Regions from separate parts of the Paenibacillus sp. Leaf72 genome, predicted to be linked through region 1. Evidence: predicted binding sites of a transcription regulator. Region 1 holds the regulator's gene; the other holds the start of a gene.
The links. Region 1 encodes LexA, which represses DNA repair genes until DNA is damaged. Its sites were predicted from a motif close to CGAACATATGTTCG; they were not measured.
Positions count from the first base shown of each region.

Region 2: ruvC (crossover junction endodeoxyribonuclease RuvC) is a predicted target of LexA. The motif match lies at 3,399-3,412, and genes of this name have one in related genera.

Region 1 covers NZ_LMLV01000031.1:432,682-441,239, forward strand. The annotation lists gene metH (methionine synthase) at 1-1,917, opposite strand, end outside; gene ASF12_RS25285 (1,2-dihydroxy-3-keto-5-methylthiopentene dioxygenase) at 2,098-2,640, shown strand; gene ASF12_RS25290 (HAD family hydrolase) at 2,754-3,539, opposite strand; gene ASF12_RS25295 (hypothetical protein) at 3,564-4,070, opposite strand; gene ASF12_RS25300 (aldo/keto reductase) at 4,178-5,164, opposite strand; gene ASF12_RS25305 (DUF896 domain-containing protein) at 5,196-5,399, opposite strand; gene ASF12_RS25310 (LysM peptidoglycan-binding domain-containing protein) at 5,748-6,128, opposite strand; gene lexA (transcriptional repressor LexA) at 6,364-6,984, shown strand; gene ASF12_RS25320 (restriction endonuclease) at 7,105-7,854, opposite strand; gene ASF12_RS25325 (LytTR family transcriptional regulator DNA-binding domain-containing protein) at 8,470-8,558, opposite strand, start outside.
Region 2 covers NZ_LMLV01000030.1:410,057-418,614, forward strand. The annotation lists gene nikB (nickel ABC transporter permease) at 1-18, shown strand, start outside; gene nikC (nickel transporter permease) at 34-861, shown strand; gene ASF12_RS23060 (ATP-binding cassette domain-containing protein) at 863-1,639, shown strand; gene ASF12_RS23065 (ABC transporter ATP-binding protein) at 1,636-2,493, shown strand; gene ASF12_RS23070 (BofC C-terminal domain-containing protein) at 2,579-3,295, shown strand; gene ruvC (crossover junction endodeoxyribonuclease RuvC) at 3,474-3,977, shown strand; gene ruvA (Holliday junction branch migration protein RuvA) at 3,974-4,612, shown strand; gene ruvB (Holliday junction branch migration DNA helicase RuvB) at 4,633-5,637, shown strand; gene ASF12_RS23090 (thiol-disulfide oxidoreductase DCC family protein) at 5,639-6,106, shown strand; gene ASF12_RS23095 (SpoIID/LytB domain-containing protein) at 6,108-8,204, shown strand; gene queA (tRNA preQ1(34) S-adenosylmethionine ribosyltransferase-isomerase QueA) at 8,215-8,558, shown strand, end outside.

The DNA of each region.
Region 1 (8,558 bases):
CAAATCCAGATCAGGAATTAGTCCTTCCTTCGTACCTTCTACGACATAAGAACCGAGTCTTTCCTCCAGCGTCAGGTTGGAGATTTTCTCTTTCTTGACCACTTTCTTCTCGCGGAAGGCGGCAACGAAAGCAGCCAGCGTCTCGTCTGTCGTATTAAAAATCAATTCCTCCGCCAGTCTGCGCTCCTCTTCAGGAATCGAAGCGTAACGCTCCAGCTTCTCGGTGTTCACAATCGCATAATCAAGTCCCGCTTTTGTACAATGGTACAAATAAACCGAGTTCAATACTTCGCGACCCGCATCCGGCAAGCCGAAGGAAATGTTGCTCAGGCCTAGAATCGTTTTGGCAAGCGGATATTTTTCTTTGATTAGTTTAATACCCTCAATCGTCTCCACTGCGGAGCCAATATATTGCGGGTCACCAGAGCCAACCGGGAACATATTCGGGTCAAAAATAATATCCTCCGGGTTCATGCCATACTTATCAACAAGCAAACGGTAGGAACGCTCTGCCACTTCGAGCTTCGCTTCACGGCTAACCGCCTGACCACGCTCATCAATTAGTATCATGACGACAGCTGCGCCATATTGATGGATAAGCGGAAGAATCTTTTCAAACTTGGCCTCGCCATCCTCCAGGTTAATGGAGTTAATGATCGCTTTTCCTTGCGAATATTTAAGGCCCAGCTCAATAATATGATCGTACGTCGAATCAAGCATGAGCGGCACTTTAATTTTCTTGACAACTTGCGGCAAAAAATGATGAACGGCGTACGCTTCATCAATATCCGTATCCTGCAAGTTAATGTCAATGACATGGGCTCCGCCTTTTACTTGCGCTCTGGCAATTTCCGAAGCTTCGTCAAACTTCTCTTCTTTGATCAGACGCTTGAACTTCCGCGAGCCGGAAATGTTCGTGCGCTCCCCTATCATAATTGGGCGGTTTTCCGGCTCAATATAGACGGTATCAATGCCGGATACTGCTGCAGGATGCTCGCCATATTTGGTACGCGGCGGATATTTCGCCATCGTCTCGACAAGAGCGCGGATATGGTCCGGCGTCGTACCGCAGCAGCCGCCAGCAATGTTAAGCCAGCCCTGCTCGGCAAAAGCAGACATTTTTTTCGCTAGCGATTCTGGCGACTCATGATAATTACCGTTCTCATCCGGTAAGCCCGCGTTCGGATAACAGCTTACTGCCGAATTGGCAATTTCACTAAGCGTACGAATATGGTCACGCATAAACTCAGGACCAGTCGCACAGTTTAGCCCCATGGATATTGGCTTCAAATGCTCCAGCGAAATATAAAACGATTCAATGCTTTGGCCCGCAAGCGTCGTTCCCATAGGCTCAATCGTTCCCGAAATCATGATCGGAAGCTCACGACCCATCGTCTCAAACGCATTGCGAATGCCGATGCTTCCCGCTTTTACATTAAGTGTATCCTGGGAGGTTTCAAGAAGCAGCGCATCTACATCTGCTTCCATGAGCGCAATGACCTGCTCGTAGTAGCTGTCCACAAGCTCTTCAAAAGTAACCCCGCCTGTTACAGAAAGCGTCTTCGTCGTCGGACCAAGCGCTCCTGCCACATAACGCGGATGCTCAGGCGTCGAATATTTATCCGCCGCTTCACGGGCAATTTTCGCCGCAGCCAGGTTGATTTCGCGCGCCTTTTCCGGTATATCGTATTCAGCCAGCACGACGCTAGTTGCTCCGAACGTATTCGTTTCCAAAATGTCCGTGCCTGCCTCTAAATATTGTTCATGTATAGTACGGATGACATCAGGACGCGTCAACACGAGTATTTCATTACAGCCGTCCATATCCTCACCGCCAAAATCATCCTCGGTAAGATCGGCTTGCTGAATCATCGTTCCCATTGCGCCGTCCAAAATCAATATCCGCTTTTGCATCATTTCTTGTATGGTTGGTTTCGACAATTATGTGCACCCTTCCTGTGAAAATCACTAAAGTTCAGTTTAACAGAATCGACGCAATGTGAAAAGCAATTGCAATCGACAATCGCTTGTTTTTGCATTATAATCATTATATATTTAATATAACATTTAATTTCAATAGGAAAAGAGGGAATTGTGATGGCTGAGATTAGAATTCGCAATACTGAGGAAAGAATATCTGGCGAGCAGAACGTTCGCGCGTTTTTAGAAAGCCAAGAAGTGCTTTATGAACACTGGGATGCTAGCAAGTTGCCAGGCCATCTGCAAGATAAATTTGTATTATCCGATGAAGAGAAAGCGGAAATTCTCGCTACTTACGATGTAGAAATTCGCGAGCTTGCCCAGCGTCGCGGTTACAAAACATGGGATATCGTTGCCCTTTCAGATGCTACCCCAGGTCTTGATGATATTTTAAAACGTTTTGAGCAAGTGCATACGCACACAGAAGATGAAGTGCGGGCGATTACAGCTGGACGCGGAATCTTTATTATTAAAGGCAGCGAAGAAGTCGGTTATTTCGACGTTGAGCTGGAAGCGGGAGACGTTATTTCGGTTCCAGAAACAATTCCTCACTTCTTCACATTGATGGATAACCGTCAAATCGTTGCTGTTCGCCTGTTTATTGAAACGGAGGGCTGGATTGCCCACCCGTTCGAAGACCCTGCTTTCACTAAAGCTTGATCGTTCCTTCATTGAATTGCGTCATTATACAGAGAAGCCCCTTGAGCCATGTCCAATGGACCAAGGGGCTTCTTCTTATGCTTTTGCAGCAGTAATGGCGCGAGTATGCGCGACTATCCTAGCAGCGGCAGCAATTCCTCTAAATGCTTAATTTCATATGTAGGCACAATTTCATCCGACCGAACAGCGTCATGGCGATTAATCCATACCGAATCCATACCAATGGTATTTGCACCTAAAATATCCGTAGTCAGTTTGTCCCCAACCATTATACCCTGTTCCGGTTCAATACCAAGGCGCTCCAGCGCATGGCGGAAAATCGAAGCGGCCGGCTTGCCTTCACCGAAAGCGCCCGAAATAATGATGTGGTCAAAATAAGGCGCAAGCTGTGGAACGCCTGTAAGCTTCTCCTGCTGCAAATCCGGTGAGCCGTTCGTTAGCAGCAGCAGCTTATACTTGCCTTTTAGCGCATCTAGCAATCGAAACGTTTCATCATATACAATCGGGCGCGCTCTGCGCTCTGCCGGAAACTGCTCGGCCAGTATGGCGCCAAGCTCTGGATTGTCTACGCCCAGCGCTTTTAGCCCTTTCGTCCATGCTTCACGACGATAAGCGGGTGCAAGCTGCTCCAGCTTTCTGAACTCCTCCTGCTCTCCCTCACGGAAGTTAGCCCATAGGCCTTCAAAAGGATTAATTCCGATCATTTTCGTGAAAGGGAACGTTTCATACGATTCATATAAGCTGCGAGCTTCCTTGCGAACAGCTTCCTCCAGCTCTACCGCATCTACGCCCGCTGCTTCCGCACCTGCTTGACAGGTCGCATCAAATGCTTCTTTTACACTACGGTCATCCCATAGCAGTGTGTCATCCAAATCAAATAATACCGCTAGCTTTGCCATTGTTCACTGACGCTCCTGGTCGTTTTATTTTTGTTCGTATGTTATGCCGTTATCTTTGGCAAATTGCTCTAATCTTGCGCTGATTTCATCCGTTGGATAACGATGAAATACTCGCGAAAAAGCCCACGTCGATCCTTTTTGCGGTTCAATCGTCACATAGCCAGGCTGTACGCGAATCGTCTTGATCGCTTCTGCACCTAGACGCTTGTCGCCAGTCATCTTGCGTGTTTGAACATAGTTTTTACCGATTGTAATATACGGGCGCCGCAGGAAAAATACAATTGCCAGAAATACATAGCAGCCAATTGTCACACCTAGCAAGGTATCGAATTTAAATTGCGGGTCCATTTGGGCAAGTATAACGTACATGGCAATAAACAGCAGGAGTAAAATCGGCGCAATATAGCTGCGGCCAACAAAACGATCTGATTGGGGTCCAGCTGGTTTAAAGCTTGGGCCGCCTTGTTTTTTGCGATTTTTGTTAATTTGGTTCGTATTTCGGCGCACCTTGCGCTCCCATGTACGTGACAAATTCGTTCCTCCTTATTATGGCTGCAGCACAAAATCACGCTTAATAAATCAAGTCAGACAAGTGATGCAGGCTGACACCGTATATCTCCAGGTTTCACAGTAATTCGTTAAAACGGACGTTTGAATTTTGCAATAAAACGATTCGGATAGTCTTCGGCAAGCGCGCTGACCTCATCCAGACGGTTCCATATTTCTTCAGGCATCGTCCAGCCGACAGCTCCCATATTATCCTCATATTGCGCAATCGTACTAGCACCAAAGATTGGGGACGTAATGCCTTCCCTTTGCAGCAGCCAATTCAGTGAAACTTGAGCAGGTGTTTTATCAAGTTCCTTGGCAGCTGCTAATACAGCATCCAAAACAGCAAAGTTTTGCTCATTTGCCCGGTTTGCCCAAGCACTTTCGCCTACTTTGCTTGTCAATCTGCCCTCTGTCGGCTCTGTGCGATCATACCTGCCGGTCAGAAAACCGCCACCAAGCGGAGCCCATGGAATAACGCCAACGTTTTCTTCTAGGCAAAGCGACATCATTTCGCGATCCATCTGGCGACTAACGAGGCTATATTGAGGCTGCAGCGAAACAAAGCGTACATACCTATTAGCATCGCTCCATGCCAAAGATTTCATAAGCTGCCATGCAAAAAAGTTAGAACAGCCGATGTAACGCACCTTGCCTGATGTGACAAGATCATCGAGCGTCCGCAGCGTCTCTTCAATCGGCGTAGCATGATCCCATACATGAACCTGATACAAGTCAATGTAATCGGTTTGCAGTCGCTTGAGGCTCGCTTCCACGCCGTCCATAATATGCTTGCGGGACAGCCCTACTCCATTAATATCAGGAGATGTTGTCATTCTAACCTTTGTAGCAACAACCATCTCAGAACGACGGCCTTTAATCGCTTTTCCGACGATCTCTTCAGAGCGTCCGCTTACATAAACGTTCGCCGTATCGAGAAAATTGCCGCCGCGCTCCACAAAACGATTGATCATCTCAAGCGAATCCTGCTCATTCGTTGTATTGCCAAATGTCATCGTTCCAAGACAAAGTTCAGAAACAGCTAGTCCACTACGTCCAAGCAGTTGGTATTTCATAAAATGATGACCGCCTCTCCCATTAAAATAATTAATGCTGTGGCTTCTCGTCTCCCGCTTCACTCTCTTCATCTTCTACGAATTTAATCGTATCAAGCTGTTGGCGAAAATTGCTTTTAAACTGCTCCATATATTTACTGCGCAGCTCAGCCCGTTCCGTCAGTTCCTCGGGCGTCAAACCGACTGTTTTATTTTTACGGGATAATTCATTAATTCTGGCAATAAGCTCTTCCATTGATTGCTCACCTCACTTGCTGTACTTTTCCCAAACTCTTTCTACTTTGACATTACCAATACGCTGTTGTCAAGGTGAAACGGCTGTCGCCGTCCTTTGGCGGCGCAGCGCGTTTCAGTCCGAGAAATATAGAGAATGGATGAGAAAATCATATCCTTTCCTATATTTCAAGAAAATGGGGCTATAATTAAATACAGAATAGATCGTACAACGATAATGCTATCATTGTTCCGATCTATTCTGTATTTAGGTCGAGTATTCACGCTTCAAAAGTTACGAAGAACAGCTACATGATTTCCGTCATGCAAACAGCTTGCGTATAGTATAGAGGCATGCTTCTTAATGAAGCTATGGAGAAGGAATGACCAGCTTCTGCCCAGGCCATATATCTGGCGACGACAGCTGGTTGCGTTCCCGTATTTGATAAACGGACCAGCGTATATCATCAGAACTGTCCGAGTATTTACGTGCAAGCTCCCATAATGTATCGCCTTGCGCAACCACTACCGTCTGTTCTCCAGCAGACGCTGGCGCAACATGATTCACTGAAGCTTCTGTGCGCACCAATAAAAAACCAGAAAACAATACGATAAACAGAGTCAGACACACCGCCAACTTCAAAGCATAGTTGCTAAATCCAGCCATGCTGATTTGCCATTTCATCTTTGCCGCCTTAACAGGCGCTTTCTCTGAGAAAATAGATTGATAGGATTCTGGATAAATGATCATTGCCCTCACTCCCAAACGTTTGTTCTGTTTCGATATTAACACGAACATTTGTTTGTGGTCAACAGACAATGCGAACTTTTGTTTTTAGGAACTTATGTTTGTACGAACGGCGGTTCCATGTTATAATTTGAGAAATAAATACTCATATTGCACTTCGAATGAAGTGCATGGATCAAAGTTTCAATCAAAATTCATGTCGCACTCATCATGGAGTGCGTGAACTGGAGTGATCGTGTTGTCCAAAGCTTCCAATCGCCAGCAGTCGATTCTGGAATTTATAAAGAACGAAGTTCGCGAGAAGGGTTATCCGCCTTCCGTACGTGAAATTGGAGAAGCAGTTGGACTTGCTTCAAGCTCGACTGTACACGGTCATCTGGACCGTCTGGAGAAGAAAGGGCTTATCCGCCGCGATCCAACTAAACCTCGCGCTATCGAGATTTTGGATCAGGAAGATGTCGACGGGATTATCCGTCCTGCTGTTACCCATGTACCGATCGTCGGTAAAGTTACTGCCGGTGTGCCGATTACCGCTACTGAGAATATTGAAGAATATTTCCCCATCTCTTCCCATTACGTAGGAGATGATGATGTATTCATTCTTAATGTCATTGGCGAGAGCATGATTGAAGCCGGCATACATAACGGCGACTACGTTATTGTACGCCAGCAGCAGACCGCTACTAACGGTGATATTGTGGTCGCCATGACTGAGCACGATGAAGCAACAGTCAAAACCTTTTACCGCGAGAAGGATCATATCCGTCTCCAACCGGAAAATGTAACCATGGAACCTATCCGCCTGAAGAACGTTACGATTTTAGGCAAAGTCATCGGCTTGTTCCGGGATTTTCATTAATCGTTGAAATTTCATACCCTTCATACTTGAATAAAGCTGCATCCTTGACCGCACTAGAAACGGGTTGGATGCAGCTTTTTAATTTAGGCAGAGGATTTTTTCAGCTCTCGGTCTTCCTACTCAGACTGCCTCGGTATGACGACATTTAGGAAAGCTTGAACAACCCAAAAACTCTCCACGCGCACTTTTACGACGAACTAATGGCTGGCCACATTTTGCACATGCTACTTCTGTCCTTATTTGCTTCGTAATCATTTTCTCAGTATTGTTTTGTTCTGTGTCGGTATGTGGTGTTGGAATTGATCTATTGGCATTGATCTTCAAAATCATTTCAATGAGCTCTGCTCGATCAATAAGCCGAACTGTATTTGATTTTGCTAGGGTGATTGCAGCTTCTGTATATCCACTGTTGGAAATGACCCATGCCTCATTTGCCGAATAATGTGCGATAGAAGCCTGTGCTTCTTGAACAGCCTTAATCCCGACATTTTTACTATAACGTTTAGCTTGAACGACCACCCTTTGCGCGCCTTTTGCTATAACAAGATCTGCCCCGAAATCTCCTGCTGCCTGCGTCACCGTTACCTTATAGCCATGAGCCTCTAAAAGATGTCCAAGATACTTCTCGAACTGTCGGCCCTCCATCTTATCTATTTCTGCGATACCGGAACGCTTAAGGCGTTCATTACGTTTGCGAGCAATTGATATCGCTACAATTGCATACAACATCATAACCGCACCAAATGCAACACCCGCAAAAATAAAAGAATTTGTAAGCTTATAGGCACCAAAACCAGCACCCAGCATAAGTAGCAGCACAAATGCTTGTACCGGGTCCAATTCCTCTTTCTTCCTTCTACGTTTTGCCATATTTAGATCCCCTTTGTTCAACATAATATACCTTATATCGGCATATATAATAGGAATTTGTACCTAATAATGAAAAATACATAAAAGTTATCAGTCTACTCACTTTACTTAACTTTGTTTCATCACAATCAGTAGTATCGATTTTCACAATAACTAACACCATATAAAAAGGCTAACACATAGCACTACTGATATCTTCATCAGTAATACTCGTGTCAGCCCTCTCCAAATTTACAGTCGGTTACCGGTATGTATGCTATTGTTTCATCATTCATTTGATGTCATGGATCTGATCGAACCCAGCGAGGAAGAGCTCAACATCCCGTAATCAACAGTATAGCGGAGTGAAACTAATTTCAATTCGCTGGACTGTGAGACGAAAATGAATGCGGCTTTATCTCCCCGCTGCCTGGAACTCGATCATTCCTGCTTTAATATCTTTCTGTCTCTATAATGATATTTGTTTCCCTCTGTTTTACATTTTTAATATAACACAGGATACTAATACGTTTTGTCGTTTTTTGTCGAAATATTTAATCGTTCGATACTAGTATCGATTTTTATTGACATAATAATGAAAATGTGTATTAAAAAAGAGCTAACCCATTTCTGGATTCAGCCCTTTTTTAGTAAGTGTTCCACTAAAGGTAGTTTTCCTTTAGCTACGTTTGCTGTATAACCACCTTCGAAATGCGCAGTTATTG
Region 2 (8,558 bases), on a different contig from region 1:
CGGCTGCGGGCAAGCTAGGAGGAACTCTTTTTTATGCGGACCCTTTTTCAAAAAAAGAATACAAGCTTGCTGCTTGGCATCGGCCTGTTTGCAAGTATTGTGCTGCTGGGCTTGCTGGCCCCGTGGCTCGCGCCTCATAATCCGCTTCAGGTGAATCTACCGAATCGGCTTCTGGCGCCGAGCGGCGAATATCCTTTTGGCACCGATCATTTGGGGCGCTGCATTTTATCGCGCATTTTATATGGGATTCGGACGACGGTTACGATTGCTTTTGTCATTTTGGGATTGAGCTTATGCATTAGCTTGCCGATTGGGCTGTTAACAGGCTATTTTGGCGGGCGCACCGATCATTTTTTTATGCGGCTGATGGATGGCACGCTCGCTTTTCCTGATTTTGTACTGACAATTGCCATTGTGGGCATACTCGGACCCGGGTTTGCGAATATGATCATCGCGATTGTCATCGTGAGGTGGGCCAATTATGTCCGGCTCATTCGCGGGCTCGTGCTTAAGGTGAGCAAGGAGGATTATTTAATAACAGCCCGCATGTCCGGCAATTCGCATCTGCGGATTATGCGCCGTTATATTTTGCCGCAGATTGCAGCGCCGATCGCTGTGTTCAGTACGCTTGACATTGGAAAAATCGTGCTGCTCATCGCCGGGCTATCCTTCCTCGGGCTGGGCGTTCAGCCGCCTACTCCTGAATGGGGCGTCATGCTGCATGATGCTACACGTTATTTTCAGCTGGCGCCGCATGTCATGATTTTTCCGGGGCTTGCCATCGTAAGCTTCGTATTATCGTGCCAATTAATTGGCGACCGGTTTAAAGAGCAGAACGCTGACGTTCCGAAGGAGGTGTAAGATGGCGGCGAACACTACCAACATTAACAACAGCGCCAACCTTAACGATACCCCGCTGCTCTGCGTTCAAAATATAGAAATTTCCCGGCAGCAAGCTGGAAAATGGCTGCCTATCATCCAAAATGTATCCTTGGAGCTTCATGCCGGTGAAATGGCTGCGCTTGTAGGGCCGAGCGGCTGCGGCAAAAGCATGACTGCCCATGCGCTTGTCGGGCTGCTGGAAACCGGGCTGCGCCTGACAGGCGGGCATATTTTTTATAAGGAGGATGATATTTCCCGTTATGATGAGCGTCGCTTGCAGAAGCTTCGCCGTGAGGAAATCGCCCTTCTTATTCAGCATTCGCTGAGCGGCCTAGATCCGATCCGCACGGTGCGCAGGCAAATGGTCGAGACGTTGAAGCTGCAAGCGAAGCGTTCGCGCAAAGAAATGGAAGCGTATTTGGGCACGATGCTGGAACGGATTGGCTTTGCGGACCCGGCAGCGATTTTGGACGCATACCCTTTTGAACTGAGCGGAGGCATGCGGCAAAGGGTGCTGCTTGCAATGATGCTGAGCACGGAGCCGGCATTGTTTATTGCCGATGAGCCGACGACGGCGCTGGATGCACTCAATCGCGACCGAGTGTTAGCTTTGCTGAAGCAGCTGCAGGCGGATTTCGGCTTGACGGTGCTGCTCATTTCGCATGACGAGCAAAGCGTCCGCAAATTCGCGGATCGTGTCATCACGATGCAGCCGGGCGGGATGGCTTCAGTCCAAGCGAAAGGAAGCGTCCTATGATGATTGTGTTGGAATTGCGTCAAGTGACCAAGGCGTTTCCGCTGCGGCTGCTGAGAAAGCGAAGAGGGCTTAAGGCGAAGGACAGCAGCACGGCCGTTCAAGCTGTGAAGCAGGTTGATCTCGCGCTGCATCGCGGAGAAACGCTTGGGCTTGTTGGGGAAAGCGGCAGCGGGAAAAGCACATTAGCAAGGCTCATTATGAAGCTGGAAACGCTAAGCTCCGGGCAAATTTTGCTCGGCGGACAGTCTATTCATGGACATCATATGAAGGATTTGCAGGTATACAAAAGCGTACAGCTTGTCCTTCAGGACTCTGCATCCTCCTTGCATCCCCGGATGCTTGTTAAAGAGGTGCTGGCAGAGCCAATGCGCAATTTTGGAGCTAAGCATCCGCTGGAAATTCGGGACTTAAGCAAACAGCTCATGCGCGCCGTTGGCCTGGACGAGAGCTTTCTAGGCAAGCTGCCGCATCAGCTTAGCGGAGGGCAGAAGCAGCGCGTATGCATTGCGAGAGCGCTGGCGGTGCGCCCGGAAGTGATTATTTTCGACGAGTCGTTAGCCAGTCTCGATCCTTTATCGCAGACTTCTATCGTGTCGATGCTCCAGCAAATTCAGCGGCAGCAAGAGCTGGCCTACTTGTTCATTACGCATGATTTGGCGCTTGCCCGTCAGCTGTGCGACCGGATCGCGGTCATGTACCAGGGCGAAATCGTGGAAACGTTTAGTGAATGGGAGGAAGGCAAGCTTAAGCATCCGTACACCCATGCTTTATTTGCGACGCTAGAGGAGCACGTGGACGAAAGCTCAGTTGAAAACGCGGAGAAGGAACTGCCCTATGAGCTTGTAAAAAGCTAGCCCTCCTTCGGTGTTTCTCTTACGCGCATAATATTGGAAACTCAGTGGAACCCTATGCAATAAAAAGGCACAAAGGGGTTCAAACATGATGCTAATGAGCTTATGGAAGCAGCTAAAAAGAAAGCTTCGCCGCCGTCCGCTTTGGACGCTAGGCAGTATCGCCTTGCTCGCCGTCACGCTAGCGGGTACTGTCTGGCATCCTGCGAAGGCGGCTGCGGCCATCAACCTGGCAAGCGCCGTCGCCAATTTTGCCGATTCAGCGTCTGGCGCTAATCCCGTAGGCGTAGGAGCAGCATCTAGTGCAGGAGCCGCCAGCGGCCCCTCTTCTGAGCTGCTGCGCGAGCTGCGGGAGCAGCAGGAGCCAGTCAGCGTCATGCTGCGCCGCTACTATCTATGCGGCGAGGAGAGCAGGCCGCTTGGGCGCATGACTTCTCTCCAGCTGATCCGGCTGCTCGAGGCGAATGGCGAATGGCATGCAAGCTTCGATAAAAAAACGAGCCGGGTGCTGGTTGAGCAGACGGTGGATGAGTTTTCGAAGCATTGCCAGAATGAAGCGTATATGGGCGTGGACAGGCAGGGGAATTTATCGCTGTTTGAGGGGGCCCCCCAGCAGGAGAAGGTGCTAAGAACTTTTTTTCAACTGGATATTGGGTATTTGGAAAGCAGCTTGCCCCGCGACAAAGTAGAGCAGCTGACCCACGGCATTAAAATCAATGACATCGAAGAGTTTAACAGCGTCCTGTCTACCTTTAGCGACTATGAGCTGGGACATGGCAAACCGGCTAAACGATCCGCTTATTAGATGAAAATAGCAGCCCGGAGGACGTTCTTATAGAGGACGTCCTCTTCTTGTTGTATAATGAATGATGGTGTAAAGAAAATCGGCTGCTCCTCGACACTTTCCTCAAACGCATGTTCTCATCCTTTCTGTCTTTTGGTATAATAGGAGAAATAAACGGCAGGAATAAGGAGTTGGCGGTTTGCGCGTTCTAGGCATAGATCCCGGTATTGCGATAGCGGGTTTTGGTTTCATTGATAAACAGGGTCATAAGCTTAAGCCCGTTCAGTATGGCTGTATTCAGACGGAGGCGCATACGCCGCCCGAGGAGCGGCTCATTCAAATTTATGATTCGGCTGTTGCCCTAATGGATAAGTACAAGCCCGATTCGGTTGCGGTGGAGAAGCTGTTCTTCAACCGGAACGTATCAACGGCGTTTGCGGTTGGTCAGGCGCGGGGGGTTATTATTTTGGCGGCGGCGCAGCGCGGGCTTCCGGTTGCGGAATATACGCCGCTGCAAGTTAAGCAGGCTGTTGTAGGCTACGGCAAGGCGGAAAAGCGCCAAGTGCAGGAGATGGTCAAGATGTTCCTGAATTTATCGGCCATTCCGAAGCCCGATGATGTGGCGGATGCGCTGGCAGTGGCCATTTGCCATGCCCATTCGGCAGTTTTAGTCCAAAAAATTAATGAGGCGGGACGATCATGATTGATTTTTTACGAGGTATAGTGTCCCATGTTGAGCTGGAGTATGTGGTGCTGGATGTACGAGATGTCGGTTACCGGGTGTTTACGCCGAATCCCTATGCGTTAGCGAAAAGGGAAGAGCCTGCAACCCTATATATTCATCATTCCGTTCGCGAGGATGCGATTTTGCTGTACGGGTTTGCAACGCGCGAGGAACAGACGCTGTTCCGCAAGCTGCTGGAAGTATCGGGCATTGGGCCGCGCGTGGCGCTGGGCATACTCGCAGGAGGCAAGCCAGAAACCGTTATTGCTGCCATTCAGCAGGAAAACATTACGTTTCTTACGAAGCTGCCGGGCATTGGCAAGAAGACGGCGCAGCGGATGATTTTGGATTTGAAGGACAAGCTTGCAGGCATCGCAAGCGATGCGGCAGTGCTGTCGGCGGCGGGCGCTTACCTGGAGCCTGATTTATTCCAAAGCGGAAGCGGGCAGGGAGCAGGCACCGCTTGGGAAGAAGCGCGTGAGGCACTCGCAGCGCTTGGTTATACAGCTGCGGAGCTTGACCGGGCATGGCATGGCTTGCAGCAGACGGTGATTCCAGAGGAGACGGTTGATTCCCTCATGAAGCGCGCTTTGCAGCAGCTGTTTAAAGGTTGACGAAAAGGAGCTGAGCACGGATGGACGAAAGAATTATTTCCGCCAACCTTATGATGGATGATCAGGCGGTGGAGCTAAGTCTGCGTCCTCGTTATTTGGCTGAATATATCGGTCAATCGAAGGCGAAGGAAAATTTAAAAGTATACATAGACGCGGCAAAGCTTCGCAAGGAAGCGCTCGATCATGTATTGCTTTACGGGCCGCCCGGACTTGGAAAAACAACGCTGTCGAACATAATCGCCAATGAGCTTGGCGTAAACCTGCGTACGACATCGGGACCAGCTATTGAGCGCCCAGGCGATCTCGCTGCCCTGCTGACGAATTTGCAGGAGGGCGACGTGCTGTTTATCGATGAAATCCATAGGCTGCACCGTACAGTAGAAGAAGTGCTTTATCCGGCAATGGAGGATTATGCGCTCGACATTATGATCGGCAAAGGGCCAAGCGCAAGATCCGTACGGCTTGATTTGCCGCCTTTTACATTAATTGGCGCAACGACAAGGGCGGGGCTGCTTTCCGCTCCGCTGCGGGACCGCTTCGGCGTCATCAGCAGGCTGGAGTTTTATACGGTTGATGAGCTTGCTTATATTATTTCGCGCTCGGCGGAAATTTTCGATATTTCCATCGTAGGCGAAGCATCTCAGGAAATTGCGCTGCGCTCCCGTGGAACACCGCGAATTGCCAACCGCCTGCTCAAGCGGGTAAGGGATTTTGCCCAGGTGCGTGGCGATGGCATTATAACAGACGAAATAGCAAGCTCGGCGCTGGAGCTTCTGCAGGTTGATCCGATGGGACTGGACAGCATCGACCATAAAATGCTGCATGCAATGATGACGACATTTGCCGGGCGTCCAGTAGGCCTGGATACAATCGCGGCTACAATTGGCGAGGAAAGCCAGACGATAGAAGATGTATATGAGCCATATTTAATGCAGATTGGCTTTCTCCAGCGTACGCCACGCGGACGTATGGCGACCGAGCAGGCGTATCGCCATATAGGCATTCCATACCCGGAGAGAAATTAGAATGGCTGGCGCGGGGAAGCATTCAGCAGAAAAGCTGTTTATCGTCTATGATGGCGAATGCAATCTATGCATTGCAACGGTTGCAAGGCTCAAGGAGCTTCCGTCGCGGGCCCATTTGCAATTTGTGCAAATTCAGCAATTGGAACAGCCGGGAACGGTGAGCGTTCCTGGCATTCAGCAGGTGAGCACGCAGCAGCTTTATGAGAAAATGCATGTTGCGGACAGCAATGGCATGTTATATGCCGGAGCAGACGGCGTTATACGCGTGCTGCGCACGGTTAAAGGGCTGGGAGCGCTCGCCCTGTTGTACCGGATCCCAGGCATGCGGCGAATAGCAGATGCTATTTATCGCATCATTGCGGGCCGACGTTACGAATGGTTTGGCAGAACAGAGCAAAGCTGCTCGGTGGATGGCTGCGAATGGAAGCCGCCAATGCAGAACAATAATCACCCAGAAGGGGGAAGGTGAGATGAACGCCCGCTTTTCGATCAGACGGCTGTCGCTTCTAACTTTAGCTGGGCTAATGCTCATTTCGATGTGGCATGTACAGCCTTCTCAAGGAGCCGTACCTCAGCTTGATTCGATAAGAGTCGCTATATTTTTGCAATTTCCGGGGAAATATTCGGTGAATACAGCCGCAGCAACACTCAGCTCGGCAGGCGGCTTGTCCATTGGAATGAAGCAGCCGTCCGGCGCGGAGGAATGGCTGCGGGAGGCAGGCAATGTACAGGCCCGCTTTGCCAAGGACGATTATAAGGTCAAGGTGCTGGAAACGACCAGCTTCGAGACGGCGCTTAGCGCTTATAAAAGAGTGCAGACGGCGAAGGGCAGCGGTTTTATTACTTCCTTAACGAAGAAAAGCAAGACGGTATATCAAGTAACAGAAGGTACCTACAAAACCGTTGAAGAAGCAAAAACTGCGCTAAGCAAATGGAAGTCAGACAGCGAGTTAACGAAGCTGTCCGGCGGTTCGCAGCCGGAGCTGCAAGGGCCGCTTCATCTGGAAAGCACAGGCTATGCTTCTAAAGCTGAGGCTGTTAAGGCATCGTCATCATTTGAGGCAGCGGGAATTGATACGTATATCGCTGTGCGCAAGCCAGCCAGCGGACTGCGTTATTCGGTTATGGTAGGTGCTGCTGCCAGCAGTGCTGATCTAGACCTCATCAAGGTAGCGTCTGGAGCATCTGGCGTCAGCCTGCTGCAGGCTGACGCCAAATCGCCTTATCTGCTGCTGAAGAACGACCATACGCTCACAGGCAAGTCGGGAAGTCCGCTTACGATGTATACGTTCCCCGTTACGAGCGCCAAAGTATGGGTCGAGCCGGCAGGCAAAGAAACAATCAAGCTGACGGAGCGCTACAGCCGCACGTATCGCGGTGCGTTTGAGTTCAGTGATTTTAATGGCAAGCTTGCAGTCGTAAATGAACTTCCGTTTGAGCAGTATTTGTATTCGGTTGTAGGTTCGGAAATGGTTGCAACTTGGCCGCAGGAGGCTTTGAAGGCTCAGGCGGTTGCCGCTAGAACGTATGCGCTCTATCAAGGCACGGGCTTTCAAATCGCCCATGTGGTCGATAGTGTGAGCAGCCAAGCCTATGCGGGAACAAGCACGGAGAAGCAATCCACGATTCAAGCGGTAGACGCGACGCAAGGCGAGGTCGTGCTGTATAAAGGCAAGCTGATTGAGGCGCTTTATTCCTCCAATGGCGGCGGGGCTACAGCGGATGCCAAGGAAGTATGGGGCAATGCCGTTCCTTATTTGACGAGTGTCAAAAGCCCGACGGACAGCTCGGCGGAAAAAGGGCTGTACAGCTGGTACCGCGTTGTGCTTCCAAGCGGCTTAACCGGCTATATTCGCGAAGATTTGCTCACGGAGAGAAGCGAAACGAATGCCGCAGGAATTAAGCTGATGAAGGTGAATACGGACGGCGTAAAGGTGCGGAAAATACCGCTCATCCAGGATGATGTTCCGTTGGTTGGCCAAGTCAATGCGGGTGCAAAGGTAGTCGTCTTGGAAAAATCAGTGCAATCGGGTCCGATGTCTTGGGTACGAGGCCCTTTCAGCTCAGAGGAGCTGGTCGCTTCACTCAAGAGCGTCACCACGATAGCCGGTCCAATTACTTCGCTCCAAGTGAGCAAGACAGGACAGTCGGGTCGCGCTACGGAAATGCTGGCGAACGGCAAAAAGCTGGAGGTCAAATATCCGGATATGCTGCGGACGGCGCTTGGAAGCCTGCCGAGCACCTTGTTCCAAATTGACGAGACAGCACGCGTGAACGTACTTGGAGCGAATAAGAAAACGACAGCAAAGCCTGAGAGTACAAGTGCGATCTATACGATTGGGGCAGGCGGCGAAGTAAAGCAGATGGAGGCCAAGCTGTATATTATGGGCAGCAAAGGCAAGGTTCGTGAAGCGACGAAGACGCCGAGCTTCCGTTTCATCGGTACAGGCTTCGGTCATGGCATCGGTCTGTCCCAGTATGGGGCGCTTGGCCTTGCCGAGCAAGGGTATGACTACTCTTATATTCTGAAATACTATTATAATGATGTAACTATCGCTAAGGAATGATGACTGACAGATGAACGTAGAAATGTTTGATTTTGAACTGCCAGAGCGTTTAATTGCCCAGACGCCGCTGCAGCAGCGGACTTCATCGAGGCTTTTAACGCTGGACCGCAGCAATGGCGCGGTGAACCATGAAAACTTCACCGATCTGGCGCAGCATTTGCATGCCGGAGATGTGCTGGTGCTTAATGACACCAGGGTACTGCCTGCACGTTTAATTGGCGCGAAGGCGGATACGGGGGCGAAGATTGAGCTGCTGCTGCTCAAGCAGCTGGAAGGTGACCGCTGGGAGGCGCTCGCGAAGCCGGCCAAACGCATGAAGATCGGCGCAGAGGTATGGTTTGGCGACGACGGCAG